One region of the Pseudomonas bambusae genome, then DNA from elsewhere that is predicted to be linked to it. Evidence: riboswitches for the same ligand, from Rfam matches in the RefSeq annotation. Region 1 holds a riboswitch; each other region holds the start of a gene.

The links. Region 1 has a riboswitch for cobalamin ahead of AAEO81_RS15695 (ABC transporter substrate-binding protein). Riboswitches for the same ligand answer to the same signal wherever they lie in the genome.
Region 2: it holds a riboswitch for cobalamin, as region 1 does, so the genes downstream of both, cobO (cob(I)yrinic acid a,c-diamide adenosyltransferase) here and AAEO81_RS15695 (ABC transporter substrate-binding protein) in region 1, are expected to answer to the same signal.
Region 3: it holds a riboswitch for cobalamin, as region 1 does, so the genes downstream of both, cobW (cobalamin biosynthesis protein CobW) here and AAEO81_RS15695 (ABC transporter substrate-binding protein) in region 1, are expected to answer to the same signal.

The regions. Positions count from the first base shown of each region.
Region 1 is NZ_CP151650.1:3,401,800-3,409,038, reverse strand. It holds gene AAEO81_RS15730 (MFS transporter) at 1-1,158, shown strand, start outside; gene AAEO81_RS15725 (endonuclease/exonuclease/phosphatase family protein) at 1,293-2,051, shown strand; gene AAEO81_RS15720 (KGG domain-containing protein) at 2,201-2,398, shown strand; gene AAEO81_RS15715 (hypothetical protein) at 2,468-2,632, opposite strand; gene AAEO81_RS15710 (ATP-dependent Clp protease proteolytic subunit) at 2,691-3,248, opposite strand; gene AAEO81_RS15705 (aldo/keto reductase) at 3,605-4,600, shown strand; gene AAEO81_RS15700 (aspartate/glutamate racemase family protein) at 4,720-5,439, shown strand; cobalamin riboswitch at 5,622-5,831, shown strand; gene AAEO81_RS15695 (ABC transporter substrate-binding protein) at 5,952-6,971, shown strand; gene AAEO81_RS15690 (iron chelate uptake ABC transporter family permease subunit) at 6,968-7,239, shown strand, end outside.
Region 2 is NZ_CP151650.1:1,977,104-1,984,342, forward strand. It holds gene AAEO81_RS09200 (AI-2E family transporter) at 1-720, shown strand, start outside; gene hda (DnaA regulatory inactivator Hda) at 994-1,698, shown strand; gene AAEO81_RS09210 (NAD-dependent deacylase) at 1,707-2,471, shown strand; gene AAEO81_RS09215 (C40 family peptidase) at 2,547-3,233, shown strand; gene AAEO81_RS09220 (C40 family peptidase) at 3,324-3,863, shown strand; cobalamin riboswitch at 4,082-4,289, shown strand; gene cobO (cob(I)yrinic acid a,c-diamide adenosyltransferase) at 4,395-5,006, shown strand; gene AAEO81_RS09230 (cobyrinate a,c-diamide synthase) at 5,003-6,298, shown strand; gene bluB (5,6-dimethylbenzimidazole synthase) at 6,489-7,139, shown strand; gene cbiB (adenosylcobinamide-phosphate synthase CbiB) at 7,136-7,239, shown strand, end outside.
Region 3 is NZ_CP151650.1:3,189,600-3,196,838, forward strand. It holds gene AAEO81_RS14725 (acyltransferase) at 1-681, shown strand, start outside; gene nfuA (Fe-S biogenesis protein NfuA) at 803-1,396, shown strand; gene cobM (precorrin-4 C(11)-methyltransferase) at 2,089-2,835, opposite strand; gene AAEO81_RS14740 (cobalamin biosynthesis protein) at 2,976-3,377, opposite strand; gene AAEO81_RS14745 (CbtA family protein) at 3,377-4,102, opposite strand; gene AAEO81_RS14750 (CbtB domain-containing protein) at 4,114-4,299, opposite strand; cobalamin riboswitch at 4,396-4,609, opposite strand; cobalamin riboswitch at 4,677-4,898, shown strand; gene cobW (cobalamin biosynthesis protein CobW) at 5,031-6,101, shown strand; gene cobN (cobaltochelatase subunit CobN) at 6,104-7,239, shown strand, end outside.

The DNA of each region.
Region 1 (7,239 bases):
ACCCTGCAAATCGTCTCCATCGTCCTCTACACCTTTATCGCGTTCCTGTGCATCGGGCTGCCCATCGCGGTGATGCCCGGCTATGTCCATAACCAACTGGGTTTCAGTGCGGTGGTGGCCGGTCTGGTGATTGGTTCGCAGTACCTTGCCACGCTGTTCAGCCGCCCTGTGGCGGGCCGGATCTGCGACACCATCGGCACCAAGCGGGCCATCGTGTATGGGCTGGCAGGCATCGCGATCAGTGGCGTGCTGACCGTTTTGGCGGTCCTGCTCGAAACGTTCGCGGGCATCAGCCTGTCCATTCTGGTGATTGCTCGGGTGATCCTCGGCGGGTCGCAAGGTCTGGTGGGCGTGGGCACGATCAGTTGGTGCATCGGCCAGGTCGGTGCGGAACACACGGCACGTTCGATTTCATGGAACGGCATCGCGTCCTACGGCGCCATTGCCATCGGCGCGCCGCTGGGCGTGGTGATGGTCAACACGCTGGGGTTCGTCAGCCTCGGCCTGGTGTTGACCGTGCTGGCCGCAGGCGCGCTGCTGCTGATTCGCAACAAACCGCCGGTGCCTGTGGTGCGCGGCGAGCGCATGGCGTTCTGGTCGGTGTTCGGTCGCGTCGCACCTTATGGCCTGGGCCTGACCCTGTCCTCCATCGGCTATGGCACCCTCACCACCTTCATCACCCTGTATTACGTGAGCCGGGGCTGGGAAGGCGCGGCGTGGTGCCTGACGGTGTTCGGTGTCTGCTTCATCGTGGCGCGGCTGTTTTTCATCAACGCCATCACCCGCTTCGGCGGCTACCGTTCGGCCATTGTGTGCATGTCGGTCGAGACCGTCGGGCTAGTGCTGTTGTGGCTATCGCCCAACACCACTGTGGCGTTGATCGGCGCGGGGTTCGCGGGGTTTGGCTTATCGCTGGTCTACCCGGCCATCGGCGTCGAAGCCATCAAGCAAGTGCCCAACAGCAGCCGTGGCGCGGGATTGGGGGCCTATGCGGTGTTCTTCGATCTGGCACTGGCCATCGCCGGGCCGCTGATGGGCGCGATTGCCCTCGGCATGGGCTACGACTGGATCTTTTTTTTCGCAGCACTGCTCTCGATTCTGGCGTTGGGCCTGACCGTGCTGCTGTCGCGACGCCCCGCCGTAGACACGCGGCTCTAGCACGACGCCGGCCAAACGGCATCGCAAAACGCTGAACTGCCCGGACCCGAGCCGGTCGGAACTAGCACATCCCTCGCAAAAGGAGCGTGCGTGTGACTTCCGATCCTGCTGGTGTCCACCTTCCCCTCTCGGACATGTCGGGCGTACGGGACGTTCATCGTTTACGCGTACTGACGGTCAACACTCACAAGGGCTTTACGGCCCTGAACCGACGTTTCATCCTGCCGGAGCTGCGCGAAGCGGTGCGCAGCACGGGGGCCGATCTGGTGTTTTTGCAGGAAGTGCTCGGCGGCCATGATCGCCATGCCGCCCGCTATCACGACTGGCCGACCCTCTCCCAATACGAATTTCTCGCCGACAGCATGTGGAGCGACTTTGCCTACGGCCGCAACGCAGTTTACCCGGAAGGCCACCACGGCAACGCGATCCTCTCGAAGTACCCGATCCTGCATTACCGCAACCTCGACGTGTCGATCACCGGCCCGGAGCGTCGGGGCCTGCTGCATTGCGTGTTGCAGGTGCCGGGACACGACGAGGTGCACGCTATTTGCGTGCATTTGAGCCTCTTGGAAAGTCATCGGCAGTTACAGCTCGACTTATTGTGCGCGTTGCTGGACTCGCTGCCCGAACACGCGCCGGTGGTGATTGCCGGGGATTTCAATGATTGGCAATTGCAGGGCAACAAACGCCTAGCGCGCTGCACGTACTTGCACGAGGCTTTCGAGCAAAGCCATGGGCGATTGGCCAAGACCTACCCGGCCCGCTTCCCGCTGCTGCGGCTGGACCGGGTTTACCTGCGCAACGCCACCAGTCACAACCCGAAAATCCTCGGGACGCGGCCGTGGACGCACCTGTCCGATCACCTGCCGCTGGCGGTCGAAGTGCACATGTAAACGCCCGTATCCAAAGGCGCTGGCATCGTTTCGCCACTCCCGCCGTTTGTCCGGTAATGCCGTGATTGTTTAAACCAACTGCCGCTTGATTCATCCCATTTAATGCGAGCCACATGACTCGCCCTTCTCATAACAAGAGGTACGCAATCATGGCTAACACCGGAAAATCGAACCCTGGCAACTTCTCGAACGATCGCCAAAAAGCCTCCGACGCAGGCAAAAAAGGCGGCCAGGCTTCAGGTGGCAGCAACATGGCCAACGACCGGCAGAAAGCAACTGACGAAAAACGTCCGGACGCCAGCAAAAAAGGCGGAATGCCACAAGGCGGCGCAGGCCGTAAATCCTGATCAACGTCTGATCAGCGGAACGAGCGAGGGTGAGAGCCCTCGCTTTTTTATGCCCGTGCGTTGCGTTAGTTATTCGTCCGGGTCGATCAGCGGCACCGTGGCGTCCCGGTCGAACTGCGAACCCGGGTCTTCATTGCCGGGGTCATTATCGACGTCCACTTCAACCTCTTCTTCGTCCAGCGGAACAGCGCCACGGGGCACGGCGTCCGGGGTTTTGTGCGAATGAGTGTGCATGGCAAGTTCCTCGTGTCAGGCGGGTTCTGTGGCGACCCGGTGTGTGGATGAGTTGAGCTTAGCTGGCGCTGACCGTCCAGTGCGTGGCGCCTTCGGGAAACTGCAACTGCTCGACCCGGTGGGCAATGCCGCAGGCCAGGGAGTCTTCGGCCCGAATCACCTTTTCCTCCGACGACAGACAGCGGCCAATGTCCAGCGGGGTCACTGCGCCGTCGGTCTCGCTCAGATAGATGTTCACGTACCGTTGCAAGTCGTTATCCAGGCTGCGCAGGTATTCGCGGATGCGTGAGTGATCCACCGAGCTCTGGTTGAAGTACCAGCTCATCGGGTGGATGAGAAACCGGGAGTGAGGACAGACGATGCGCTCCTCGGCGGCGAGGTAGATGACGATGCCCATGGATTCGATGTTGCCGCTGTTCAGTGCGCGAATCGGCACCTTCAGCGACTTGAGAAAGTTGTAGATCGTGAAGCCCAGGGCCGTGCTGCCGCCTGCGGTGGAGAGGTTCAGCAGCAAGCCGGTCGCCCCTTTGTCGAGGGCTTCCAGACAGCGGTCGCGGAAATGCTCGGTGGTGGTCTGATCGACCCCACAATGGAAATGGACGATGTGTTCGCTCATCGACGGCCCTCCCTTTCCGGTTATCGACACGGTGTAATGGGTTGGAAGGCGCGCAGACCGCAAAAGTTGCATGGTGCCGTGCTGCTCAAGCGGAGGGGATCGTCCGCCACAGGGTGCCGAGTCGAGAAACCTGTAGGAGCGAATTCATTCGCGAAAGGGCTGTACAGTCGACACTTCTCTAGCGTCTGAACCCTCTTCGCGAATAAATTCGCTCCTACAGGAGGAGTTCTGCGGCGTGGTGTGACACGTATGCCCGCCCTCCACACGAACCATAGAACTCCTGCCGCACGGCATGATCTGTACAACACGCCGGGCATTTTTTCCCGGCACTCCATGACCCCGGACAGGACACTTTCATGAGTCTGCACGACAAGATCATTGGCCGCCTCGGCTTTGGCGCAGCGCCTCTGGGCAATATGTTCCGCGACATCAGCGAAGACGAAGCCGCCGCCACGGTGCAATCGGCGTGGGATCAGGGCATCCGCTATTTCGACACCGCGCCGCTGTACGGCTCGGGCCTGTCCGAGCAACGGCTGGGCAAGGCGCTGGCCCATGTGCCGCGCGACGAATACACCCTCAGCACCAAAGTGGGCCGGTTGATTTCCGACGAACTGGACAGCGAAACCCGCAGCGGCCCGTTCAGCGACGGTTTGAAAAACAAAATCCTCACCGATTATTCCGGCGACGCCACGCTGCGTTCCATCGAGGCCAGCCTCAAGCGCTTGGACACCGATCGGCTGGACATCGTGTTCGTGCACGACATCGCTCAAGATGCCCACGGCGATGAGTGGATCGAGCATTTCAACATCGCCCGCAAAGGCGCTTTCCGCACCCTCACCCGACTGCGCGAAGAAGGCGTGATCAAGGCGTGGGGCCTGGGCGTGAACCGGGTCGAGCCGTGCGAGCTGACGCTGGACCTGAGTGAAGCACAACCGGACGGTTTCCTGCTGGCGGGCCGCTATTCGCTGCTGGACCACGACCAGCCGCTGCAACGCCTGTTCGCCAAGGCCCGTGAGCACAACGCCGAGTTCGTCGTGGGCGGGCCCTACAGCTCGGGCGTGTTGGTGGGCGGCAAGCATTTCGAGTACCAGGAAGCGCCGCAAGCGATGCTCGACAAGGTCGCGCACATTCAGGAAATCGCCCGCCAGTACCAGGTCGATATCAAATCGGCGGCGCTGCAATTCGTACTGGCCAACCCGCTGGTGGCGGCGGTGATTCCTGGCGCGAGCCGGCCCTCGCGAATCATCGAAGACGTCGCGGCGCTGAATGCCCAGGTGCCGGACGGCTTCTGGCAAGCGATGCGTGATCAAGGCTTCATTGCGCCGCAGGCTCCGGTGCCGATGAAGGATTGAAGATCCACCCGAGACGTCGGCGAACGGTTCGACGTCTCACCCGCCGAATTCCAAGGTGGCGCGGTTTTCGCTTCAGCGGTAGGCATGTATCCCATGATCACCGCTTGAGACCCGCCCCCATGCGCATTTTGATCGTCAACGTGAACACCACTCAATCCATGACCGACACCATTGCCGAGCAGGCGCGCAGTGTTGCGTCACCCGGTACGGAAATCATCGGCCTGACGCCACGTTTTGGTGCGGAATCGGTGGAAGGCAATTTCGAAAGCTATCTGGCGGCGATTGCCGTGATGGACCGCGTGCTGTCCTACGATCAGCCCTACGACGCGGTGATTCAGGCCGGGTATGGCGAGCACGGGCGCGAAGGCTTGCAGGAATTGCTGGACGTGCCGGTGGTGGACATCACCGAAGCCGCGGCCAGCCTGGCGATGCTGCTCGGGCATAAATATTCGGTGGTGACCACGCTGGACCGGACGGTGCCGCTGATCGAAGACCGCCTGAAACTGGCCGGTGTGTTCGAACGCTGCGCGTCGGTGCGAGCCAGCGGCATGAGCGTGCTGGAGCTGGAAGAGAGGCCGGACCGCGCACTGGAGGCCATCGCCGGGCAGGCGGTCGAGGCGGTGACGCAGGACAAGGCCGAGGTGATCTGCCTGGGTTGCGGCGGCATGGCCGGGCTGGACCAGCTGATTCGTGACCGTGCGGGCGTGCCGGTGGTGGATGGCGTGACGGCCGCCGTGGCGCTGGCGGAGTCGCTGGTGCGATTGGGATTGAAGACCTCCAAAGTGCGGACGTATGCGAATCCGAGGCCGAAGAAAGTGATCGGCTGGCCGTTAAAATAAGGGGCCTGTAGGAGCGTGGCTTGTCCCGCGATCGGCGGGGAACCCGTCGCCAAATCGGTATTCGCGGTGCCTCAGATGAAATGCATTTGACGGATGACGACGACTTCGTCGCCGATCGCGGGACAAGCCACGCTCCTACAAGGGTTGCGAACGCCGAGTGGTCGCCTGTATCGGGCAAATCGTTTACCATCGCCGCCGCCGGTTTCCACTCGGAATTAATAGGGAATCCGCGAGCCGTGCCCTGTGTCATCGGGCGCGCTCAAACGGAACTGTCCCCGCAACTGTAGGCGTCGAGCCGTGCTTCCTGTTTGCCACTGGGTTACCGCCCGGGAAGGCCGAAGCACGGTGATGAAGCGCCAGTCAGGAGACCTGCCGGCAAGCGTCAATCATTCACCGGCGGGGTGTCCGGGAAGGACTCCCGTGCGCGGTGCTTGCCTTTATTCTCCGCCAGCCGTTCGGGTGTGCTTTCCAGTGCCTGTTTCGTCGATCACAGGCTCACTGGAGAAACCCCAATGTCGCTGCGCCGTTTTGCTCCCTTGTTCACCAGTCTGACGCTGTCGAGCGCAGCGTTCATGTCCCCCTCCGCTTTGGCTGCACCGACCCACTACCCGTTGACCCTCGACAACTGCGGCGTGCCCCTGACCTTTGCCCAGGCGCCTCACAAAGCCGTGACCATCGGCCAGGCCGCCACCGAAATGCTCTATGCGCTGGGCCTGAGCGACCGGGTCATTGGCACTTCCCTGTGGTTCAACGACACCCTGCCTCAATTCAAGGACGCCAACGCGAAGATCGAGCGCCTGGCCGACAACGCGCCGAGCTTCGAATCGGTGATCGGCAAGCACCCGGACTTCGTGCCGGTGCAGTTCGAATGGATGGTCGGTCCGCAAGGTGCGGTCGGCACGCGACAGCAGTTTCACGACCTGAAGATCCCGACGTATATCCTGCCGTCCGACTGCGAAGGCAAGAACAACCTGGTCGGCGCTGACGGGACTCGGCTTGAAGCGTTCCGCATCGACGCGCTGTACAAAAGCATCGCGCAACAGGCGGAAATCTTCGACGTTCAGGATCGCGGTCAGCAACTGATCGACGGCTACAAGGCCCGTCTGGCTCAGGCCATCGAACACGCCAAGGCCCATGACGCGAGCAAGGTTTCGGCGGTGTTCTGGTTCTCCAGCCCGGACATCAACACCGACCCGTACGTCGCCGGGCGCAAAGGCATTCCGGGATTCATGCTCGACACCCTGGGCATGCGCAACATCATCGATTCGGACGAAGAATGGCCGACCGTGGGCTGGGAAACCATCGCCAAGGCCAACCCGACGATTCTGGTGATCGCGCGCATGGACCGTCGCCGCTTCCCCGCTGACGACCACGAAAAGAAACTGGCCTTCCTCACGTCCGACCCCGTGACCCGCAACATGGACGCCGTGAAAAACAACCGCATCGTGATCATGGACGCCAGTGCGATGGAGTCCAGCGTTCGTCTGTTCGACGGCATCGAGCAATTGGCCAAGGCCACTGAAACACCATGAACCTCCTGAACATCGCCCGCTGGCTGGGCCATGCCCTGTGGGTCAGCGGCTTGCTGGTGCTGGCCGTGATTGCGGGCGTGGCCATCGGTGAGACCTCCATCAGCCTGCCGGTGATCTTTCAGGTGCTGGCGAACAAGCTGTGGGCGGCGGGTTATGCGGTCGATCCCATCGATGAGGGCATTGTCTGGAATTACCGGCTGACCCGAGCCATCGTCGCGGCGGCCTGTGGCGCGGGCCTGGCGATGTCCGGTGTGGTGCTGCAATCGCT
Region 2 (7,239 bases), 1.4 Mb from region 1:
TTCGACAAGGTCAAGGCGGCGATCTCCGAACACATGGGGCAGACCGGCGACATCGTCGGGATCATTCTGGCCCAGGCCACGACTTCGACCCTGGCGCTGATCGGCTGGTTGACCAATCTGGTGCTGATCCCGGTGGTCTGCTTCTATTTATTGCGTGATTGGGACGTGATGATGGCGAAAGTGCGCAGCCTGCTGCCCCGTCATCGCGAGAAGAAGATCGTGGCGCTGGCCGATGAGTGCCACGAAGTGCTGGGGGCGTTCATTCGCGGTCAGTTGCTGGTGATGGTCGCGCTCGGGGTGATTTACGCGGCGGGCCTGATGCTGGTCGGCCTTGAGCTTGGTCTGTTGATCGGGGTCATCGCGGGTCTGGCAGCCATCGTGCCTTATATGGGCTTCGTGATCGGCATCGGCTCAGCGATTCTGGCGGGCTTCTTCCAGTTCGGCGGTGATCTGTACCCGATGCTGGGGATTGTCGCGGTGTTCATGGTCGGTCAGGCGCTTGAAGGCATGGTGCTGACGCCGTTGCTGGTGGGCGATCGGATCGGCCTTCATCCAGTGGCCGTGATCTTCGCGATCCTGGCCGGTGGCGAACTGTTCGGGTTCACCGGCATCCTGCTGGCCCTGCCGGTGGCGGCGGTGATCATGGTGCTGGTGCGGCATGTGCACGATTTGTATAAAGAGTCGGATATCTACGGCGGGATGGAAGACCCGGATTTGTAGGTCTTCGGGCGCGACTGACTGTAGGAGTGAGCTTGCTCGCGATCGCGGTATATCAGCCTCAGAAATAGAGTCTGGCAGTGCGCAATCGCGAGCAAGCTCACTCCTACAGGGTATCGGTGTGACGCCCATAATCCGCGGCCTGGCCCGGGATAGACGCAAGCCTTTGATTTTGCACGCCCTCTGGCGCATTGTGCGGCCCGTCCTGCGGGTATAAACTTTGCACACTTTACACAGAGGCCCCTTGGCGGTTCTTCATCGAGCCGTTCAGCCAGCATGAAACCAGTTCAGCTGCCCCTGAGTGTGCGTCTGCGTGATGACGCCACCTTCATCAATTACTATCCAGGCGCCAATGCCGCTGCACTCGGCTACGTCGAGCGCCTGTGCGAAGCCGAGGCCGGGTGGACTGAAAGCCTCATCTATTTATGGGGCAAGCACGGGGTAGGGCGCACTCATCTGTTGCAAGCGGCCTGCCTGCGTTTCGAGCAGATGGGCGAACCTGCTGTTTACCTGCCCATGGCTGAAGTCATTGATGAAGGCGTCGAGCTGTTCGATCACCTTGAGCAATATGAGCTGGTGTGTCTCGACGACATTCAGGCCGTCGTCGGCAAGCCTGAATGGGAAGAAGCGCTGTTTCATCTATTCAACCGCTTGCGTGACAGCGGCCGCCGTCTGCTGATCGCCGCTTCCTGTTCCCCTCGCGAGTTGCCGGTCAAGCTGGCCGACCTCAAGTCGCGGCTGACCATGGCGCTGGTGTTCCAGATGCGCCTGCTGTCCGACGAAGAAAAGCTCCGTGCCCTGCAATTGCGCGCTTCCCGTCGTGGCTTGCACCTGACGGACGAAGTCGGGCATTTCATCCTCACTCGGGGCAAACGCAGCATGAGTGCGTTGTTCGATCTGCTCGAAGAACTGGATCAGGCTTCCTTGCAGGCCCAGCGCAAGCTGACCATTCCCTTCCTTAAAGAGACTTTGGGTTGGTGAATCCGCCCGTGGTCGATCCGGCGCTGGTCCTGCAGACCGCAGCGGCCCTGCGTCATGCCAAACGCATTCTGATCATCACCGGTGCCGGGCTGTCGGCGGATTCAGGCCTGCCGACTTATCGCGGCGTGGGCGGCCTTTATAACGGCCACACCGACGACGGGCTGCCCATTGAAATGGCACTGTCCGGCCCGATGCTACGTCGCGACCCCGGCCTGTGCTGGAAATACATTGCCCAATTGGGCAGCGCGTGCCTCGGTGGACAGCCCAATGCGGCGCATTACGCCATCGCTGAGTTGCAGCGGCGCAAACCGGAATGTTGGGTACTGACGCAAAACGTTGACGGCTATCACCGTGCGGCGGGGAGTCCGCCGGAACGCTTGATCGAGATTCACGGCCAGTTGGCGCCGCTCTATTGCCAGTCTTGTGGCGCTGAAGACCCACAGTTGAGCGAGCACCTGCAGCGGCCCTTGCCGCCTTTATGCACGCAGTGCCATGGCGTGCTGAGACCGCCGGTCGTTTTGTTTGAAGAGATGCTGCCAGAGCTGGCATTGAATGTGCTGTACGAAGAGATGGCAAAAGGCTTTGACGCTGTGCTCAGCATCGGAACCACTGCCAGCTTCCCTTATATCCACGAGCCGATGTTTCGCACGCGGGTGGCAGGAGGCTTTACCGCCGAGATCAACCCCTCGTCGACCGATCACTCCATTCACATGGATGCATTTCTAAGGTGTAGAGCCTTAGATGTGATGGAGGACCTGGTAAGTCACATTTGATTCGATTGAATTTGCAAATGATGACGATTGAGGGCATAGTCTCGGCTTCTTTACACATCCGCCACGGTCGTGCCCATGCTGAATCGCTTCGCACCCCTCGTGCCTCTCGCACTCGTAACGCTGCTGTTCGGCTGCGCGGCCCAGATGCCAGCGTCGCAACAACAGTCGCAGAACCCGCAATTCCGGGACTCTGCCACCGCACAAACTGCCAAGCGTGCCGATTACTCCTCTTCCGTACTGGATGACGAAATCGCCACCGAAGACGAATTGGCCCAGTTCTCCGACAACAAGCCGTATCAGTTGCCGGTCTTGGCTGACAGCATTCTGGAACGTGGCAAATCGTTGATCGGGACTCGCTACCGTTTCGGTGGCACCTCGACCACGTCCGGCTTCGATTGCAGCGGTTTCATCGGCTACCTGTTCCGCGAAGAGGCGGGCATGAGCCTGCCGCGTTCTTCCCGCGAAATGATCAATATCGACGCTCCTCTGGTCAAGCGTAACGACCTGAAGCCTGGCGACTTGCTGTTCTTCAGCACCGCAGGCCGCGGCCGCGTCAGCCATGCCGGCATCTACCTGGGCGATGACCAGTTCATCCACTCCAGCAGCCGTCGCAGTGGCGGTGTGCGCGTCGATAGCCTCGACGATGCTTATTGGGCCCGTACGTTCATCGAAGCCAAGCGCGCGCTGGCCATGGCACCTTCCCAGGTTCCAGAAACCACGACCGCCATGACCTCGACTACAATCAAGCGCCAACACCGTTAAATACGGGCCGCGCAGTTAGGGGAAGCCCTGATTGCGCAAGGTTCCGGCCTCCGGCAGAGTAAGCCGCATCCTAGGAAGGTTGTTGTGTTTATGTCGATTACGGTTCGCCTGGCTGTTGCTTCACTGGCTGCATTGCTGGCCGCTTGTTCCAGCACTCCGCCGCCATCTCCCCCCAAGGTCGCCTACCGGCCTGTGATCGCTGCTCCCCCTCAATTCAATTCTCCCGTTGCGGATGACGTGCTGTTACGTGCCATCGGACTTGTTGGCACGCCGTACCGTTGGGGTGGCAATACGCCTGACTCCGGCTTCGACTGCAGCGGCCTGATTGGCTACGTCTATCACGACGCTGCTGGCATCACCCTGCCGCGCTCGACCCGCGAGATGATCACCCTGCGTGGACCGGACATCGACCGCAGCCAGTTGCAGACCGGCGACCTGGTGTTCTTCGCCACGGGCGGCGGCTCGAACGTGAGCCATGCCGGGATCTATGTCGGTGAAGGCCGTTTCGTTCATGCGCCTGCCACCGGCGGCACCGTCAAGCTCGACAGCCTCGACAAGCCGTATTGGCAGAAAGCCTGGCTGAACGCCAAACGTGTGATCCAGCCGTCGAATCTCGCCCGCAGCAACTGATCCTTTTCCCTGTGGTTTGCTGCGTGGCTGTTGCGCAGCAAACACCTGCAATAACCTTGCGTACGCCACTCGCCTTTGTAGGAGCGCGCTTGCCCGCGATGGTGTCGGGTCAGTCGGCTCATGCGTATCAGAGAAGCTGCTTTCGCGGGCAAGCGCGCTCCTACATGAGTCGCTATTGGACCGCCGCTTCGATTGACGCTCGGTAGTCAACCCTCTAACCTTCGCCGATTGTTTCAGGTGCCCGTCAAACAGGGTGAAACAGGGAAGCCGGTGCGAACGCCTTTGCGATCAATTCCGGCGCTGCCTCCGCAACGGTAAATGAGTCAAGGCTGCGCACGATGCCACTGTGTTCGATGAACATGGGAAGGCGCGCAGTCAGTGATCCGCTCATGAGTCCGGAGACCGGCCTGATCCATTCAACAGCATCACGGAGGGCGATGCTCTGCGCAGGCTCGGCGTTGTCCGGTGCCTGCTGTCAGCCTTTGTCCGTGCCCTCCGTTTGCCACACCTGCCCTCAAGCGGAGAGCTGAGATGAGCGAATCCCCCGAACGTGACGAACGCCACTTGGCGCGCATGCTGCGCAAAAAGGCGGTGATGGACGAGCGCATTGCCAGCGCCCCCAATGAATGCGGCCTGTTGCTGGTCCTGACCGGCAACGGCAAGGGCAAGAGCAGTTCGGCGTTCGGCATGCTGGCGCGGGCCATGGGCCACGGCATGCAGTGCGGCGTGGTGCAGTTCATCAAAGGCCGCAACGCCACGGGCGAAGAGCTGTTCTTTCGCCGTTTCCCCGAGCAAGTGCGCTATCACGTCATGGGCGAAGGCTTCACGTGGGAGACCCAGGACCGCCAGCGCGACATCGCGGCGGCCGAGGCGGCGTGGGTCGTGACCCGAGAATTCCTGCGCGATCCCGAGATAGGCCTGGTGATCCTCGACGAACTGAACATCGCCCTCAAACACGGCTACCTCGATCTGGAACAGGTGTTGAGCGACCTCCAGGCGCGTCCGCCGATGCAGCACGTGGTCGTCACTGGCCGTGGCGCGAAGCAGGAATTGATCGACCTGTCTGACACGGTGTCCGAGATTGGCGTGGTCAAGCACGCGTTTCAGGCGGGCATCAAGGCGCAGAAGGGCATTGAGCTGTGAGTGAGGCTCGTCAATGCCCTGCGGTCCTGATCGCGGCACCTGCGTCTGGCCAGGGCAAAACCACCGTGACCGCAGCCTTGGCGCGCTTGCATCGCAATCAGGGTCGTAACGTTCGTGTATTCAAATGCGGTCCGGATTTTCTCGACCCGATGATTCTCGAACGCGCCAGCGGTAATCCCGTTTATCAATTGGACATGTGGATGGTGGGCGAGGATGAGAGCCGACGCCTGCTGTGGGAAGCCGCCGCCGATGCTGATCTGATCCTGATCGAGGGCGTGATGGGGCTGTTCGACGGAACGCCTTCCAGCGCGGATCTGGCGCGGCGTTTCGGCGTGCCGGTGCTGGGCGTGATCGACGGCACGGCCATGGCTCAAACCTTCGGGGCGCTGGCGTTGGGCCTCGCGCGCTATCAACCGGACCTGCCGTTCGCGGGCGTGCTGGCCAATCGGGTTGGCACCGTGCGTCATGCCCAGTTGCTCGAAGGCAGCCTGACTGAAGGCTTGCGCTGGTATGGCGCGTTGTCGCGGGAAACCGGCATCGAACTGCCGAGTCGCCATCTGGGGCTGGTGCAGGCGAGCGAACTGAACGACCTGGACGTGCGCCTTGACGCGGCCGCCGATGCATTGGCCAGCACTTGCGATTCGACGTTGCCGCCTGCCGTGACATTTGAAGCGCCCGATAGCGTGCCCGCCGAACCGCTGTTGGCCGACGTGCGCATCGCCGTTGCCCGTGACGAGGCGTTCGCCTTTACCTACGGCGCCAGCCTCGACCTGTTGCGGGCGATGGGCGCTGAGCTGCTGTTTTTCTCCCCGATCCGCGACAGCCAGTTGCCAGACGCAGACAGCCTGTACCTGCCCGGTGGTTACCCGGAGCTACATCACGTGGCGCTTGGTCAGAACCACTCGATGCTCGACGCCATTCGCGCTCACCACGCCGCCGGCAAACCGCTGCTCGCGGAGTGCGGCGGCATGCTTTACCTGCTGAACGCCCTGACCGACGTAGACGGCCAACGCGCGGAACTGGTGGGCCTGTTGGACGGCGAGGCGGTGATGCAGAAACGTCTGGCGGCCCTCGCCCTGCAATCGGTCGAATTGCCGGAAGGCGTCTTGCGCGGGCACACGTATCATCATTCGCTGACCAGCACCGAACTGACCCCGATTGCCCGTGGCGTGAGCCCCAACGGCGGGCGCGGCGCGGAAGCGGTGTACCGGGAAGGGCGGATGACGGCGTCGTACGTGCACTTCTATTTCCCTTCCAACCCACAGGCGATGGCGGCGCTGTTTTTGCCATGACGTGTCTGTCGGTGTTCTCCATCGTAGGACTGACCCGATTTTCCGGTGGGAACACGGTTTCCTGTAGGGGCGAATTCATTCGCGAGAGGGCGGTACATCCGAAGCCTTTCTATCGGCTGTGCCTGCGCATCGCGAATACATTCGCTCCTACAGCAGGTGCACGTGTGGTCAGCCATGGCGAGGTGCGCTCGTGACGGATCACGCCTTCAGCGACGCCGAACGCGCGGCGGTCTACCGGGCCATTGCCGAACGCCGGGACATGCGGCATTTCACCGGCGGCGCTGTGGCACCCGAGCTGTTGGCCCGCCTGCTGGAAGCCGCACACCACGCGCCAAGCGTCGGTCTGATGCAGCCGTGGCGCTTCATTCGGATCAGCGACCGTCAACTGCGCCGCCAGATTCAGGCCCAAGTTGAAGAAGAGCGCATCCGCACCGCTGAAGCCTTGGGCGAGCGCTCCGACGACTTCATGAAACTCAAGGTCGAAGGCATCAACGACTGCGCCGAAGTGCTGGTCGCGGCCTTGATGGACGATCGGGAGAAGCACATTTTCGGCCGTCGCACGTTGCCGGAGATGGACATGGCGTCGCTGTCCTGTGCGATTCAAAACCTGTGGCTCGCGGCCCGGGCCGAAGGGTTGGGCATGGGCTGGGTCTCATTATTCGAACCTCAAGCGCTGGCCGACCTGCTGGAGATGCCAACCGGTTCAAAACCTTTGGCGATCCTGTGTCTGGGCCCGGTCAAGGAATTTTACCCGGCGCCGATGCTGGTATTGGAGGGGTGGGCGCAGGCGCGTCCGCTGCAAGAGTTGGTCTACGAAAACACATGGGGAGTGAGCGCATGAGCGTGGCGTTGTTGAGCGTCGCCGGGGTCGCGCTGGATGCGCTGCTGGGCGAGCCAAAACGAAACCACCCGCTGGTGGCCTTCGGCCGATATGCCGAGCG
Region 3 (7,239 bases), 210 kb from region 1:
CTGATGTTTATCCCCTCGGAAAACCCTGGCGGCTACGGGCTGTACCCGACGCTGAACGTGGGTTGGACGCTGAATTACGAGATGCTGTTCTACGTGCTGTTTTCGATGGTCTTCCTCTTTCAGCAGCGTTTGCGTCCGCTGATCATCGCCGCCGCGCTGTTTGCAGTAACCGACGTGCTGGGCCGCTCCGGCCTGATCAGCCGGTTCTACGCCAACGACATCGTCTACGAATTTCTGCTCGGGATCGGCATTGGCGTCATCTACCGCCGTGGCTGGATCACCGAGCGTCTGTGGTTGCCACTGATGGCGATTGGCGGGGCGCTGCTGACGATCAAGCAGTTGCCACCGGACGTGCGCATCATCAATTGGGGCCTGCCGAGCGCGGTCATCGTTGTGGCGTGCATTTCCCTCGAACCCTACCTGCGCGGCAGTCGTTTGCTGAAAACCATGGGCGATTGTTCGTATTCGGTGTACCTGCTGCACGTGTTGGTACTGTACGGCGGCTGGCTGGCGACCAAGCGTTTCGGGCTGAACCCGTACGCAGCGTTCGCGGTGTGCGTGCCGGTCATCGCGTTGGGTGCGTGGCTCAGTTACGAGTGGATCGAAAAGGGCTTGTATCGCCGCATGAAGGGATGGCTGGACAGTCGCCGGGCGCTCAAGGACGCGGCTGCGTTGTCGTGAAGGGCGGTGTGACGGGCGGGATGAAAGTGGCTCGCAGGTGCATTACCTGACCGATTTACTAGGACTTTGTCAGTTGCCGTGGAATGGCGTAAACTCCGTCCCACGTCTGCGAGGAATTTTCATGACCGCTATTACTATTACCGATGCCGCCCACGATTACCTGGCCGATCTGCTGCAAAAGCAGAACACCCCCGGCATCGGCATCCGCGTGTTTATTACCCAGCCTGGCACCCAATACGCTGAAACCTGCATCGCCTACTGCAAGCCGGGCGAAGAGAAGCCGGAAGACAAGGCCATTGGCCTGAAGAGCTTCACGGCGTGGATCGACTCGTTCAGCGAAGCGTTTCTGGATGACGCGGTGGTCGATTATGCGACCGACCGCATGGGTGGCCAACTGACGATCAAGGCGCCGAATGCGAAGGTGCCGATGGTCAATGCTGACAGTCCGATCAACGAGCGCATCAATTATTACTTGCAGACGGAGATCAATCCGGGTCTGGCGAGTCACGGCGGGCAGGTTACGCTGATTGATGTGGTTGAGGAAGATGAGGCAAACATTGCTGTGTTGCAGTTCGGTGGCGGTTGCCAGGGCTGTGGGCAGGCGGATGTGACGTTGAAGGAAGGGATTGAGCGTACGTTGCTGGAGCGGATTCCCGAGTTGTCGGGTGTGCGTGATGTGACGGACCATACTCAGAAAGAGAATGCTTACTACTGAGTGATGGGTGTTATCCAGAAAGCCTGCAGAGATGCGGGCTTTTTTATGGGTGGCGTTTGGGGGATTGGGGTTTGGGTACGGTAAGGGCGGGTGTGTTGTGTGCTTGGGAGTGGGGGCATACCCGGTTTTTCCGTCGCGACTGGCTAAGGTTCCGCCCTTACGGCGGGTCACTTTTGGCAAGAGCGCCCCAAAAGTAACCAAAAACGCTTTGCTCCTGGTTTGGCCCTGACTTCGTCAGGGTTCCCTCACTTCGGCGACGCTCCGTGGGCCCGCGCCGAACGGACATCCATGTCCTTGCGGCGCTCTCGCGGCATCCATGCCGCTCGACCCACTCCGCGCACCTGCGTTCGGCCTGCACCCAAGTCGCGTTCTGCGGTGTCTGGACTGGCGAGGGAGAAGATCAAAAGCGATCTGGCTGGAGCTAACGCTCATCGCGGGATAAGGGTGTATGCACGGCTTCGCTCCTTGCACGATCTTCAAACTGTGGGAGCGAATTCATTCGCGAAGAAGGTTCAGACGATGGAGATGGGGTGGCTGTACCGGCCCATTCGCGAATGAATTCGCTCCCACAGGACTGGCTTTTTCCATCCGGCCGCGGCACACGTTGATCCTTGTAGGAGACGCCGGAGGTTACGACGGCAGCGAAGGCGGACGATCAGACAACCCCCGTTTCACAGGCCTCAGCTGAAATATCACGGCCTGTACACATGCGCATGCCCTGCGCGGTACAGCGATGATTCGCTAAAGGCGTCGTTGCCGAGCACGCGGCCGACGAGGATTAGTGCCGTTCGGCGAAAGCCTTTGGCAGCTACCTTGCCTTCAATATCGGCGAGGGTGCCGGTGACCCAGTCCTGGTCCGGCCAGCTGGCGCGGTGGACGACGGCGATCGGGCAGTCTTCGCCGTAATGGGGCGTGAGTTCAGCGACGATTTTGCCGAGGTTGTTCACGCCCAGGTGGATGGCCATGGTGGCCTTGTGTCGCGCCAGTTCGCTCAGTTCTTCGCCCTCAGGCATGGCGGTTTTGTCGCCGTAGCGGGTGAGGATGACGCTTTGCGAGATGTCCGGCAGGGTCAGTTCGGTGCCAAGCAGCGCGGCGCAGGCGGCGGTGGCGGTGACGCCTGGGATGATTTTGAAGGGGATGCCCAGTTCGCGCAGGTGACGAATCTGTTCACCGATGGCGCCGTAAAGGCTGGGGTCGCCGGAGTGGACGCGTGCCACGTCTTGGCCTTGTGCATGAGCAGATTTCATCAAGGCGATGATCTGTTCGAGGTGCAGTTCGGCGCTGTTGGTCACCTGAACGGCTTGATGACCCTCTAAAACGGCCTCGGGCACCAGCGATCCGGCGTAGATGATGACGGGGCATGTGCGGATCAGGCGCTGGCCTTTGACCGTGATCAGGTCAGGGTCGCCGGGGCCTGCGCCGATGAAGTAAACGGTCATTGAATCTCCAACGTATAGCGGGGTTGATCCTCTGTGGGAGCGAATTCATTCGCGAAGGGTGGGTACAGCCAATACATCTCTAGCGCCCGAACCGCTTCGCGAATGAATTCGCTCCTACAGAGACTGCATCGCCAAATGCGTCATGGGCTGGCGGCCAACGCAAACGTGGCCCGTGAGCTGTTTCGCCGTTCGATCACCAACCTCGCCGACGACCCGCCCAACCGCGCCGCCATCGCCAGTGCTGCGCTTTCGGCCACGCCGTAGCAGCCGGTGCTGTCGAACGCAATCTGCGAATGATGACTCAGCCGCGGCTCAAACGCTGTCAGTTCTTCGGCGCTGAAGAACGCCAACGGCAGGCCCAGCCGTTCAGCCAGTTCCAGCAACCCCGCCTCTGACGCTTTGCTGTCGATAGAGGCGAGGGCGGTGATGTCGGACAGCGACAAGCAATGTTCCAGCAGGCTGACCTCTATCAACCCTTGCAGCACTGACGCCGGGCAATCGCGCTGGCAGCCGAGGCCGATCACACGAATGTCCGGGTTCATCAAGCGTGGCTCAACTCGGTTGCGGTCAGTTGCGCGTTGTAACGACGGAACAGCCAGGCGCTGATCAGGCCCATCGCGACCCAGAATGCGGCGTTGGTCAGCAGCGAAGCGATCTTGAATTGTGCCTCCAGCGCTTCAGGGGCCAAAGCCGAATGAACCTCCGGCTGCGGCGCACCGATCACGTGAGGCACGACCAGAATCGCTGCGCCCAGCACTTTCAGCAGCCAATGGCGGGCGAAGACGATCAGCGCCAGGCCGACGGCGGTTGACGCTGCGGTGCTGACCCACCAGGTCTGGCGCAGGGTCAGGTCGGCGGCGGCGGTGCCCGGTAATTCAGGCGGCAGACCGAGGGTCGGCGCGAGGACAAACACCGCGAAACCGGCCAGCCCCCACAGCGCGCCTTCGCGAACGCTGTTTGGCGTGCGCAGTGTGTACAGCGCCGCGAGCATCAGGGCGAAACCGACCGCGACCACCAGGTTGCCGCCGGTCGTCGACAGCACGCGCTGCCAGCCGTCTTCCGGTTCCCAGGCTTCTTCGTCATGAACGTGGGCCGCCATGGCGCCTTCGGCGTGCGCGTGCTCATGCACTTCTGCAGCGGCAGGGGCGTGTTCGTAGGTTTCCGCTTCGAGGATCAGTGGCGCGACCCAGAAGCTTTGCAGCAAGGTCAGCAACAGGGCGGCGAGCAGTCCGGTGAAACCGGCCGTTTGAGCGATTCGCTTGAACATGGCGGCAGGTCTCAGTGGCAAGGGAAGGCGGAACTGTGACGGGTGTCGTGGGCGGCGTTGTGCACGGCGGCGATGTGCGAGAAACCGGCGAAGTAGACCAGGCAGGCGCCAAGGATCATCGCGCTGATGGCGGCAGTGAGGCGTTGGCTTTGGGTGCTGGCAGTGCTTGCGGATTGGGATGTGGTGCTGATCGACATGGCGCTTCCCTCTGAGGTCTCAGCGAAGGGAAGGCGCAAAGCAAACCACTGACCGACGTCAGTAGCCAACTCAACAGCGCCCGCCCACCGCGGGTTTGTTATGTGAATGTGTCGGGCCGGTCTCCGGGCTTGCGAGGGGCAGTGGACCTGCCGTCAAGAATCACCTTCCCGTGCCGCAATGACACAGTGGATCTGATTCTTCGCTCGCTTACCGTTGCGGGGGCAGCGCCGGACTTGCACAGACAAGAGGTCTGCACGCACCGGTTTCCCGTTTCACCCTGTGAAGGGCACCCGTAACAAGGCGTGTAGGAGACCACGGAGCCGGTTGGCAGTCAATCGCAGCGCCGTTTCCTCGTTGACCTTCCCCCGGCCACTGCGTAGCCTTGCGCACTTGAGGTTCGCTGCTCTGCTTGAGTCGGACGCGGCGCTAAGAAGGGAATGTGGTGCAAGCCACAGCTGCCCCCGCAACTGTAAACGGTCATGTTCATTGCACAGCCACTGCGCGAGCGGGAAGGCGCGATGAATGCGTCTGATCTGGCAACCCTGCCAGCCATTCGCCGCCGTGAGCCAGGAGACCTGCCTCGAACACGGGCCTGTTTTTCAGACAGCCCGACGCATTCTCAACACAACCGGGCGGGGTGATCCGGTGGCGAATTGAACGGCAGGCCTGTCTTCTGCGAGGGCAACGCGGTTCTCGTCCTGTTTGCCCGCCGCTGCGCCTGAGGGCAACCATGAAAACACTGGCCAAACTTCCCGTCACCATCGTCACCGGCTTTCTCGGCTCGGGCAAAACCACGCTGCTGCGCCACATGCTCGACAACGCCGAAGGCCGTCGCATCGCGGTGATCGTCAACGAATTCGGCGAGCTGGGCATCGACGGTGAAATCCTCAAGCAATGCACCATCGGTTGCACCGAAGAAGAGGCCAACGGCCGCGTCTACGAACTGGCCAACGGCTGCCTGTGCTGCACCGTTCAGGAAGAATTTTTCCCGGTGATGCAAGAACTGGTTGCCCGTCGCGGCGATCTGGACCACATCCTCATCGAAACCTCGGGCCTGGCGCTGCCAAAGCCGCTGGTCCAGGCTTTCCAGTGGCCGGAAATCCGCAACGCCTGCACCGTTGACGCCGTGATCACCGTGGTCGACAGCCCGGCCGTCATCGCCGGCACCTTCGCCGCCTTCCCGGATCAGGTCGATGCCCAGCGCAAACTCGACCCGAACCTGGACCACGAATCGCCGCTGCACGAACTGTTCGCCGACCAACTGGCCAGCGCTGACCTCGTCATCCTCAATAAGGCCGACATGCTCGACGCTGCTGCCTTGGCTTCCGTGCGCGCCGAAGTCGCCGAAGAACTGCCGCCTGCGGTGAAAGTCATCGAAGCCAGCAACGGCCAGCTGCCGATCAGCGTGCTGTTGGGCCTGGGTGCCGAATCCGAGCTGCACATCGATGGCCGCAAGACCCACCACGATCATCACGACGGCGATGACCACGACGACCACGATCACGATGCTTTCGATTCGATCTCCATCTCGCTGCCCCAGGCGGACGAAGCGCTGTTGCTCGACGCGCTGACCCAGGCCGTCGTGCAGCACGGCATCCTGCGCGTCAAAGGCTTCGCGGCGATTCCGGGCAAGCCGATGCGCCTGCTGGTGCAAGGCGTCGGCACCCGTTTCGACAAACACTTCGACCGCGCGTGGAAAGCCGATGAAGAGCGCGTCAGCCACTTCGTGCTGATCGGTCAGGAACTGGACGCTGCCGTGCTGGAAGCCCAGCTGCGCGCCGCGCTTGAGATCAAAGGCTAACCATGCACCTGCTGCGCACCCAGCCCGGCGGCTTCGTCCCCGACGACTGCATCGCTGACCTCGGTCAGACCCCCGCCGATCTGGTGATCCTGTGCAGCGGCGATTCCCATCTGGCATTGCTCGCGGAAACCGCGCAGCAGCTGCCGGACGACTACCCCAGCCTGCGCCTGGCCAACCCCATGCAGGTGCAGAACCACGCCTCGGTCGACCTGTACGTCGAAGAGGTGTTGCAGCACGCCAAGGTCATCCTCATTTCGCTGCACGGCGGCATCGGCTACTGGCGCTACGGTGTGGAGCGGTTGGTGGAGCTGGCCTCTAGAAAGCGCGGCGGGGTGAAGCTGATTCTGGTGCCCGGCGATGACCGTCCCGACCCGGAACTCAGCGACCTCAGCACCGAACCTGCCGAGGACCGCGACCGGCTTTGGCACTACCTGCGCCAGGGCGGAAAACACAACGCCCTGCAGCTATTCAATTGCCTGGCCAATCGTTGGCTGGACCGCGATTACCCCTGGGACGAACCGCAGACATTGCCCCGTGTCGCGATTTATCACCCGCGCAAGGCCAGCGCCGACCTCGCTGACTGGCAAGCCGACTGGCGCGCCGACCAACCGGTGGCGGCAGTGCTGTTCTATCGCTCGCACTTGCAGGCGGCCAACACCAGGTTCATCGATGTGTTCTGTGAGCGGCTGTTGGCCCAGGGCCTTAACCCGCTGCCCATTGCGGTGGCCAGCCTGAAGGAACCGGCGTGCCTCAGCGCCGTGCAGGACTGGCTCGACGAGACCGATTGCGAGGTCATACTCAACACCACCGGTTTCGCCCAATCCAGCCCCGAAGTGCCGCACCTGCGACCGTTTCGCCGCAACATTCCGGTGATTCAGGCGATCTGCGCCCAAGACAACGAACCTGCGTGGCGAGCCAGCGAACAGGGCCTCGGCGCTCGGGATCTGGCCATGCACATTGCGCTGCCGGAACTGGACGGACGCATCATCAGCCGGCCCATCAGCTTCAAGGACCTGGCCTGGCACAGCGAGCGCAGTCAGTCCGATGTGGTCTGCTACCGCGCCCAGCCTGAGCGCATGGATTTCGTCGCCGAACTGGCGCGACGCTGGGTGTTGCTGGCGCGCACGGCCAACGCCGA